DNA from 2 places in the Pseudoalteromonas sp. HF66 genome. Region 2 is predicted to be linked to the other one. Evidence: predicted binding sites of a transcription regulator. Region 2 holds the regulator's gene; the other holds the start of a gene.
The links. Region 2 encodes LexA, which represses DNA repair genes until DNA is damaged. Its sites were predicted from a motif close to TACTGTATNNNNATACAGTA; they were not measured.
Positions count from the first base shown of each region.

Region 1 (5,466 bases), on a different contig from region 2:
TGGAAAATCAATAAGCCTTGGTCAACAGTTTTAAGGGTGCCATCAAATCGTGCATTTTGAATGAAATGTTTAAAGATATCTTGGCGCTCACGCGGAATAGGGTAAGAAATAATTGTTTCGTTCTTTAAATCAAGGGCCGTGACATAGGCTTTTTTTGCCAATTCATGATCCGGTGCAACGATTAGTTTTAATTTAAAATCAAACAGGTGAGCATATTCAAGCTGATCTGGTTCACGGATATCAGAAGTCAGCACTAGATCTAATTCATCATTAATTAAATCTGGGATAGCGTCGTAACTAAAGCCGCGCTCGTAATCAATTTTAATATCAGGCCAAAAGTTATTAAATTCTTTTATGGTTGGTAGCAACCAATGAAAGCAGGCATGACACTCAACACTTAAACGTAAATTTGATATTGGCTGATTCAGGCTTTCCTTTAAGCGACATTTCGTTGCTTCAACTCGAGGTAATACCTCGTTAGCAAGTTCCAGAAGTAACATACCTTGTGGTGTGAAGCGCACAGGCTGTGTCTTACGTTCAAACAGTTGGCAATCTAACTTATTCTCAAGATCTTTAATTTGATGCGATAAAGCCGATTGAGTTAGAAATAACTCACGCGCTGTATTGACCAAAGAGCCTGTTTCTTTAAGGGTCGCTATGGTTTTTAAGTGTTTTATATCAATCATCTTTAAAAAATCTCATGAAAAATGTGAGTCTGACTCAGATTACGAACATACTACGCCTTAGAATTATTTTTTTCAACGTCTAGACGTCTAAAATTGGCGATTAATTTAACCGCTTTTTTACAATACGCCTTCCTATAAATAATTGACAGCGTTGTCATGTAATTGTTTGTATTTTAGTTATGAAATTATATGAATTTACCTCAAGTTGAAACTTGCTATTTTAATAGTGTTATAGCTTGCGAGAACTAACTTGATATTTATTTTCAATTAATAGTAGTAGGGTAGAGCTGTTCGCTAAGGTATTATTTTTTATAATGTTATTATCTAAAACAATGGTAGTTTTATTTTTCATAGGGATGTCTGTGTTGCGTACTGTATTTTTACTCTGTGTTTGTTGGGTTATGCCTGCTTTTGCTGGCACTATTAACAGCCAGTTTCCGACAGAAATTGACCCACATGGTCACTATGTTTTTTATTCACATGGTTTTATTGTAGAAGGGCATAACCCTAAGCCTGTTCACAAAACCTTTGGGATTTATGATTTTGTTGCCGTAAAAGAAGCGCTTGCAGATGAGAGCTATCATTTAATTGCTTACCATAGACCAAAAGGCACTGAACCTTTTGTGTTTGCGGAAAAGCTTGCAGCAGACGTTGAAGCATTAATAACTGCCGGTGTTGCTGAATCAAACATCAGTTTGGTTGGTTTTTCAAGGGGTGGGGCATTGTCGATAATGGCAGCCAATGAACTTAAACGTACAAATATCAACTTAATTATTTTAGCTGGTTGTGCTGGTTTAATTAAAAAGCTCCCATCAGTTAAAGCTTACGGCAAGGTTTACTCTATCTTTGAACGTTCAGATCAGGTTGGCTCTTGTCAATTTTTAATTGATAGGAATGAGGTAACCAAGTTCGAAGAAATAAGCATCAATACAGGGCTTTCACATGGCGCATTTTATAAGCCAAAAGATGAATGGGTGTTACCTATTAAGAAGTGGCTAAAGGATTAACTATGCCTTATATATTGTTATTTTTAGCGATTAGTGTTTTCGGAATAAGCTTTTCAAGCGATGCTGAGCCGTTTACGTTGCCGCGCACTGATACAGTTTTGCTTAAAGATAAACAATCAGACAACGAATACCCAATCACTATTAAACTGCCACCTAGCTACCAAAAGCAAAGTCATAAACGCTACCCTGTGGTGTATCTATTAGATGCAAATTATAGTTTGCCAATTGCCTCTGGTGCTAGTCGCTTTATGATGAATTCGGGGTCCATTGAAGAGGTGATTATCGTTGCTATAGGATACCAAAAAGGCATGTCTGGGCTTAATAGCCGTATTTATGACTACACCCCATTTGAAGATAAAAATTGGCAGCGACAGACTGGGGGAGCAAGAAACTACCTCAATTATTTAAAACAATCCGTATTGCCCTATATTGATGCTCACTACAGAACAAGCCAAAAAAACACCTTGGTCGGTAACTCGCTTGGTGGTTTATTTGCAGCCTATACCTTGTTTACTGAGCCTACGCTTTTTTCTAGTTATGTCATAGGTAGCCCTTCAGTGTGGTTTAAGCAGCATGACCTTTTAGCTTTACCTGTGGTGTCCACGAGCAAAACAACTAAAGTGTATATTGGTATCGGAGAACTTGAGGAAAGTGAAGGTGAACAAATGGTTTCGGGCGCAAGGCTATTAGCAGCTAAAATTAATAAACAAAGCGGCGCGCTGGTTACAACAAATTTATTTGTTATCCCTCAGGCACGCCATGCAACAGCATTCCCAACAACGATTACCCAAGCCTTAGACTGGATTTACCAGGTTAATGATAACTAAAGAGCGTGACACTTTTTATATTTTTTGCCGCTACCACAAGGGCATTCATCATTACGGCCAATTTTAATATCTGCAACTGGCGTTATATCACCATCTAGGTAACGCCATAGGCCATCTTCTTTAATAAAACGCGATTTTTCGTGTAACTCACAATACAAGTTTTGGTAAAAGTAATTTGCTTTAAATTCTACAAAACCTTCTTGATCATTATGTTCAGTATCTAAAACACTGAGTTTGGTAAAACGGCAGCTATTAGCAAAATCTTTGATTTCGCGAACCGGGTTAGCGGCTTGCTGGCTTTGTGCATAGGTACTAAATACATATTTAGCATCTTTTAGCGCGTAGGCACTAAAACGAGAACGCATAAGTTGCTCTGGGTTATCAGCTTGGCTTGCACCTGTATGAAAAGGTTGGCAGCAAAGCTCGTAAGTCAATTCGCTGCCACAAGGACAAAGGGAGTGTGTGAGTGATGTCATAACAACTTACCTAAAACTATAAATTGTTATTTTAACAAGCCTATTGTGGCTGCGGTACTAAATTGTTTAATTGGGCGCTTTTTGTAAAACAATAAAACTTAGCAGATGCCTGCTCAAGGTTTAAGTTCATCGAATCAAGTTGATGATTGCTTACAATATCTGTCCATGTGATTACAGCAGCAAAATTACCGTTATGTAATGCTGAGCTAAGTACGTACTCAAGGTTAACTAAATGCTTTTGTCTTATCACAAGCAGTTTGCTGGTATCAATCGAACACGAATCTAATAACGCTTTACTAGGAACATGATCAGGAGCAATTAATAGGGTCCATGCATTTTGGCTATTGTAATGATGCAATACCTTTAATAGTTCAAAGGTTGCTGATATTTCGTCTTCAATTTGAATTAAGTTAACAGACGCTTTGTCGTTATCTTGTTGGTAGCTTTTAACTGTTCTTAAGGTAATTGGCTGTAACATAACTTTCACTCACTGGTTGTTTATACAGTATGTGTATACAGTAGTTTATACAGTATTCTTGCGCAAGTACTTTTTTGCTATTTTTTAACCAATAATTCAGTTTTATTTTAATTAAAATAATTTAGTTGTTATTAAACAATTGGTTATGGTTTTGTGTTGAAGGTTGAAAAAGGTGAGAAATTTACCGCTAAAGCTATACAGTATTTTATACAGTACTATGTAAATAGCTAAGTTTTGCTTCTATACAGGTATTTTGCATAAAAAAGCCGGTATAGAAACCGGCTCTTAATCTTTGTAGTTCTGCTATTTATCTAAGTAGGTATTTAAAAACTCAAGATATGCGTTTGAGGCTTTTATACGGTTTTCCTTTTTAGTAAACCCATGGCCTTCATCATCGAATAATACATATTCGACAGGCACACCATTTGCTTTTACAGCGGCAACGAGCTCATCGCTTTCAACTTGTAAAACGCGAGGGTCGTTAGCACCTTGAATCACCATTAAAGGCTTAGTGATGTTTTTAGCATGAAATAGTGGCGAAATTGCACGGTGACGTTCACCGTCTGTCGCGGGGTCGCCCATTTCGTCATACAGCGCCTTTTTAAAGCTTTCCCACCATGGTGGAATCGAGTTTAAGGTTCTAACCCAATTCGTTACACCAAAAATATTAATGCCGACTTTAAACTCTTCAGGTTCGAAGGCAAGTGCAGCAGCAGTCATAAAACCACCATAGCTGCCCCCTATGATGCCAATTTTATCAGCATCGACCCAATCTAGGCTTTGCAGGTGTTTTTTACCGTAAACGATATCTTGTAAATCGTCAGTGCCATGCTTTTTGTCATCTAAATGGAAGAAGGTTTTACCGTAACCTGAGCTACCTCGGTTATTGACTGCAAAAATGGCATAACCATGATTTACTAGATGTTGCTGCATAGCACTATATCCAGTGCGGCTTTGTCCACCAGGGCCGCCATGCACCCATACTAAAGCAGGTACTTTGTTGTTGCTGTTGGCTTGCTTAGGCTTGTATAAAACTCCCGGAATTTCTAAACCATCAAAGCTTTTAAAGCGCACAATGGTGCTTTCAACCAAGTCACTTTGATCAATTGCATCACTTAATGTATTGGTTAATTGTTTAGCTTTCGACTCACCGACTTGCCATACAAATAGGTTGCTTGGAGAGGTGTCTGAATTTAGGTAAAACGCCATGGTTTTTTCATCAGCTGAAAAATTTACACCGCGTAAGTTACCAGCAGGCAGTGATGGCATGGCAATACCTTTACCTGTGGTGGTATCGATTATCGACACCTTAGTGCTTGCATCAGCATTAACACCGCTTACTTGGTAACGGCCAGATTTAGAGAAGTAAATAAAGCTTACATCCCACTCATCTTTGAGGGCAGGGCTGTGCTCACCGGTAGTTAAATCATAACGCCATACTTCTGCAAACTCACCCTTAGCATCAGTTGAGTAGTACAATGATTTACTGTCTCTTGAAAATGTTTCAGGGCCGTATTTAGCGTCGCCGTCATGGCGGGTAATGAGCTCTGGTTTCAGAGTTTTTTTACGCGTATCGAGAATAAAAACATCGCTGTCTTTGTTCGAATTGTTTTTCGATAAAGCAATAAAGCGGCCGTCAGGGCTGATTGCGCCGACATCAAGGCCCATGGTATTTTGATAAACAGGTGTTACTTCATAGCTGTTTGCATCAACACGATATAGGTCCATAAACTTAGCATCACGCTGATTGCTGGTTATAAAAAACTGTTTACCGTCTTCGGTGAAGCCAGCAAACCCTGCTCGGGTTTCTTCACCAGGGGTGAGGTCTTTCACTGTGCCATCTGTTTCGCGAACATAGATGTGATAACGCTCGTTACCGCCTGAGTCTTTAGTAAATAATACGCGCTCATCTTGAGGGAAATAAGCCACTGCATAAGTACTGTCTTCAAAGTCTGTTAAGCGTTTTTTTTTGGCGGTTTTTATATCTACTTC
Region 1 is NZ_JAATOU010000003.1:23,300-28,765, forward strand. It holds gene HCZ11_RS04430 (LysR substrate-binding domain-containing protein) at 1-686, opposite strand, end outside; gene HCZ11_RS04435 (alpha/beta fold hydrolase) at 1,001-1,693, shown strand; gene HCZ11_RS04440 (alpha/beta hydrolase) at 1,696-2,520, shown strand; gene HCZ11_RS04445 (YchJ family protein) at 2,517-2,996, opposite strand; gene HCZ11_RS04450 (SulA-like leucine-rich domain-containing protein) at 3,037-3,474, opposite strand; gene HCZ11_RS04455 (S9 family peptidase) at 3,778-5,466, opposite strand, start outside.
Region 1: a site for LexA is predicted at 3,498-3,517, ahead of HCZ11_RS04450 (SulA-like leucine-rich domain-containing protein). Genes of this name have one in related genera too.

Region 2 (5,466 bases):
GTAGAGTTTGCCACTTTTGAGCAATTAGCCGCGCATTTTCAGCAACAAGGGTTAGAAATACAAAAAGCCGGTGACGCGAGTTTTATTATCACCGACCCAGATGGCAACCCTATTTTGATTGACCAGCACGTTTAGCAGGCTTTTTACGTTTTAAACGAATGTTCTGTAGCAATAAAATAATCCCCGTAATACAAAACAGTACGCTGGTGGCCGAAAAGCTAATTAGAAGTGGGTTATTAAAGTTTTCGCGCTCATCATAATCCATGATGTGTAGCATCCAGAAAAAGTCGAAAATGCGCCATAGGGAGCTGCGCACTGTAATGACTTTACCGGTTTGGCTATCTAAATATAAGGTTGTTGTCAGCCAATCATCAAAACTCACTTGCCAAACATTGGCCTTGTGAGCTACTTCTCTTGGTCCTTTGGTTAACAGCTGTGCTTGCGTGATATTTGCGTTAATAAGTAAGTGAGTTCTCGCGTTTTCAATTATTTGTGCTTTATTCGGCGCAGGCATTTTATCACCTGTTCTGCCATCAAAATTAAAGGAGCCGCTCGGTGCCGTGACTTCTATGATTGGCGACTCTAAAAAGTGGCTGTACTTGATACTTTCAATTTGTTCAAATTGTGCCGTTATTTTATCGATAGAAGCAGAGTAGTCTGACACTAAAAAAGGGTTACTTAGACTGCGATTTGCTAGATGTTTTCCATGCACTTTTTCAAGCGGCAATGAACTCATTACAAGCCCACCTAATAGCCAAAAAAAGATCTGCAAAGCAAGTAAATAGCCTAGCCATTTATGCCCTTTACGAGCATATTTGAACATGCGTTTATTCATTACCACCCCGTTATTATTGTTATATGGGCGCTATTTTAGGTTGTTTAGCTGTATTGCCAATGCGGCAAAATGTCGCATTAACTGTATTCTAGATTTGGTATATATACAAAACTGAGTTAAAGTTTCAGTCGATATCAATAGAGGATAAAAACGAGAGTATGTCGGAAATTCAATTTTTAAATGTAGATCTGGAGCTTGAATCAAAGCACGATATTAGTGCGCTTGTTGCTGATTTGAAGAAAAACGCTATGGTTTTACATTATGACCAAGATGAATACCGTCAACTTGCACGCATTGAAGCAACTGCAGATATCAGCTCTCCAGACAAAGCGATTAACCAGCTTTGCGAATTAATTGAATCTTGCTCGCGCAATGCATTAAAGCAGTGGTTATCTTGTTCAAAACGTACATTTGATTTAGGTTTTGAATCGGGTAACTCGCCAAAGTGCTTTAACCAACCCCTGCATGCAGATACCTTGTTACGTATCTCAGCAATTGGCGCAGGGATTGAAATTACTATTTATCCAGTCGAAAAGTAAACTGAATTTAGCGCTCTACGACTGCTGCGGTCATTCTTGATACGCAGCACAGCTCCCCAGCAGCATTGGTAATTTTGATATCCCAAACAGAGGTGCGCTTACCTAAATGAAGTGGTCTGGCCGTTGCCGTTAATGTCCCTTTTCGAGACGCTTTTATGTGGTTGGCATTAATCTCTTGACCAACAGCATAGAATTTATTGAAATCAATCACAAAGTTGGCTGCATAGCTTGCCACTGTTTCTGCTAACACAACGTTTGCTCCGCCATGAACCATGCCCATAGGGTTATGGTGTTCAGGAATTGCAGGCATGGTGGCCACTAAATAATCATCGCCAATTTCAGTCACCTCAATACCCATCGTTTTCATTAAAGTGCCTTGCCCGGTTACTCCTTGTTCCAAGTCTTTACATTGCTCCAGCGTGATTGGGTGGTGCCAAATACTCATTGTGTTTCCTTAACATGCGAATTAAAGCTAATACCTTATGGCATCTTTCATTGCGGTTCAATGTTAGTTTTGTAGCAATATGATGGAGTTAATTTAAATTTGCGATTTTCAAATAACTGTATATACTCACAGTTAAATGTACTGTATGGAAAACCAGTTGTATGCGCCCATTAACTAAACGCCAATCGCAAATCTTAGAACTAATTAAAGTCTTTATTAAAGATACAGGCATGCCGCCAACACGCGCTGAAATAGCTCAAACATTGGGTTTTAAAAGCGCCAACGCCGCTGAAGAACATCTAAAAGCACTGGCAAAAAAAGGCATGATCAAAATGAAGCCTGGAGCGAGTCGTGGTATTCAGTTGATTGAAGAAGATGAACCTGAGCAGTTAGGTTTACCTTTGATTGGCCGTGTTGCAGCTGGTGAGCCAATTTTGGCTCAGGAGCATGTCGAAAGTCATTGCCAAGTTGACCCTACGTTATTTAAACCAGCCGCTGACTTTTTACTACGTGTAAATGGCATGAGTATGAAAGATATTGGTATTATGGACGGTGACTTGCTTGCAGTACATAGAACACAAGTTGCTGAAAATGGACAAGTTGTTGTAGCTCGAGTTGATGAAGATGTAACTGTTAAGCGGCTAGAAAAAGCAGGTCGGAAAGTACTTTTACACGCTGAAAACGAAGAGTTCTCACCTATTGAGGTTGACCTTGAGCATGAATCTTTCAATATTGAAGGGTTAGCTGTAGGAGTCATTCGTAACGCTGACTGGATGTAGTTGTCCCTTATTTGGTGCACTAAATTGACTCAATTTGGTGCGCCATTGTGATTTTGCCACTTAATTAGGATTTGTGAATCCTTACTCTTTATTTAAAGCCTTATATGGCGCAGTTTTCCTCTCTTTTTGTATATTCTTCGTAAACCATAACATTAAATAACGCGCTGATTATAGTTGTTATTTCTGCACCAAAATAAACATTTATTATCACTAAAACTTGCTTATTGGTCATTTTTTAACTAATTGGTTAAAGCAATGTATTAACACCTGATTAATAAAAAGACACAAAAATGTGCGAGGTGTTAGACAGGGGGCCAGTATCATAAGTGAGTTAAAATGATACGTAGTCGCTCTGAACAATAAAAAAAACGAATGGGCACCTTGCTGTATCGCCTTTTCGCTTTGCGTCTTGCAATAGCATCTAAAGGAGCCGTCACATGGGTAAACTGCGTTACGCCTTGTGGCTTATATTGGTTGCACTCCCAGAAATTGTATTGGCAAATAGTCAATACAATATGCGAAAAGGGGTGACTGATATAAGTAATAATGTTTATGAGTTACACATGACGATATTTATTATCTGTTGTGTAATCGGCATCATCGTATTTGCGGTGATGTTTTGGGCTTTAATACACCACCGTAAATCTAAAGGGGCCAAGCCTGCCCAATTTCATGAAAGTACAAAAGTTGAAATACTTTGGACTGCCATTCCATTTGTCATCTTAATAGCCATGGCTGTGCCTGCCACAAAAACTCTCATTGCTATGGAAGATGCCTCTAAAGCTGATATCACAATTAAAGTGACAGGCTCGCAATGGAAGTGGCATTACGAATATATGGGTGAAGATATAGCCTATTACTCAATCCTATCTACACCAAAAGATCAAATAGACAATCAGGCAGAAAAAACGGAGCATTATTTGCTTGAGGTAGATAAACCGCTAGTGCTTCCTATCAATAAAAAAGTCCGCTTTTTAATGACCTCAGACGATGTTATTCATTCGTGGTGGGTTCCTGATTTTGCAGTTAAAAAGGACGCAAACCCGGGATTTATCAATGAAGCGTGGACACGTATTAACGAACCAGGTGTTTACCGTGGTCAATGTGCAGAACTATGCGGTAAAGATCATGGTTTTATGCCTGTTGTGGTGAAAGCCTTACCTGAAGATGAATTTGCTAATTGGCTTGCAGATGCTAAGGAAGAAAAGGCTAATGCAGCAGCCGCTGATGCTGCTTTGCTTGATCAAACATTACCTAAAGAAGAGCTTATGGTCTTAGGTGAGCAAGTGTATATGGCAAGTTGTGCTGCATGTCACCAGCCTACTGGTATGGGCTTACCAGGCGTGTTTCCTGCACTTAAAGGCAGTCCCATTGTATTAGGTGATGTAAAAGATCACATAGATATCGTGTTACATGGCCGCCCTGGTACGGCGATGCAAGCGTTTGATAAGCAGCTTTCAATTAAGCAACTTGCTGCGGTTATTACCTATAAGCGAAATGCATGGGGTAATGATACCGGCGATGTGATCCAACCGAGTCAAATTCAAGCCGCGATTGATGCAGCAGCGGAGGCGAAATAATGAGTAACGTTATTAATGAGCAAGCAACTGGGCATGCGCATCACGACCATCATCATCCTGCTAAAGGTTTTAAGCGTTGGCTTTACACCACCAATCATAAAGACATCGGGAGTTTATACCTGATTTTTTCTCTTACCATGTTCTTGATTGGTGGAGCGATGGCTATGGTGATCCGCGCTGAACTATTTCAGCCAGGATTACAGTTAGTTGATCCGCACTTTTTTAACCAAATGACCACGGTACATGGTTTGATCATGGTGTTTGGCGCCGTTATGCCCGCATTTACTGGGCTTGCTAACTGGATGGTGCCTATGATGATTGGTGCACCTGATATGGCACTGCCACGCATGAACAACTGGAGCTTTTGGATATTACCTTTCGCATTTTTAATCCTGTTGGCTTCGTTACTGATGCCAGGTGGTGGTCCTGCGTTTGGCTGGACATTCTACGCACCACTCTCCACCACTTATAGTAACGATAACACTGCACTGTTTGTATTTGCCATACATATCATGGGTATTAGCTCAATTATGGGGGCGATTAACGTTATCGTGACTATCGTCAATCTAAGAGCGCCGGGTATGACTTGGATGAAGCTTCCGCTATTTGTTTGGACTTGGTTAATCACAGCATTCTTATTGATCGCTGTTATGCCTGTTTTAGCTGGGGCTGTCACTATGGTGCTGACAGATAAATACTTTGCAACAAGCTTTTTTGATGCGGCAGGTGGTGGTGATCCTGTGATGTTCCAGCACATTTTCTGGTTCTTCGGTCACCCCGAAGTGTACATCATGATTTTGCCAGCCTTTGGGATTATTTCGACTATTGTGCCGACCTTCTCACGCAAAAAGTTATTTGGCTATGCTTCTATGGTGTATGCAACCTCATCCATTGCGCTGCTGAGCTTCATCGTTTGGGCACATCATATGTTTACCACAGGCATGCCTGTAGCCGGCGAGTTGTTTTTCATGTACGCCACAATGCTGATTTCGGTGCCAACGGGCGTTAAAGTGTTTAACTGGGTAGCCACCATGTGGCGCGGTTCAATTAGCTTTGAAATTCCGATGATGTTTGCCATCGCCTTTATTGTGTTATTCACCTTAGGTGGTTTCTCTGGCTTGATGCTTGCCATTACACCGGCAGATTTCCAGTATCACGATACCTATTTTGTGGTGGCACACTTCCATTATGTGCTCGTGACAGGAGCCGTGTTCTCAATTATGGCGGGAGCCTATTATTGGTTACCGAAATGGACTGGCAACATGTACAACGAAACGCTGGCGAAATG
Region 2 is NZ_JAATOU010000009.1:142,726-148,191, reverse strand. It holds gene HCZ11_RS11185 (VOC family protein) at 1-135, shown strand, start outside; gene HCZ11_RS11180 (hypothetical protein) at 110-835, opposite strand; gene HCZ11_RS11175 (hypothetical protein) at 994-1,374, shown strand; gene HCZ11_RS11170 (PaaI family thioesterase) at 1,382-1,819, opposite strand; gene lexA (transcriptional repressor LexA) at 1,981-2,598, shown strand; gene coxB (cytochrome c oxidase subunit II) at 3,036-4,178, shown strand; gene ctaD (cytochrome c oxidase subunit I) at 4,178-5,466, shown strand, end outside.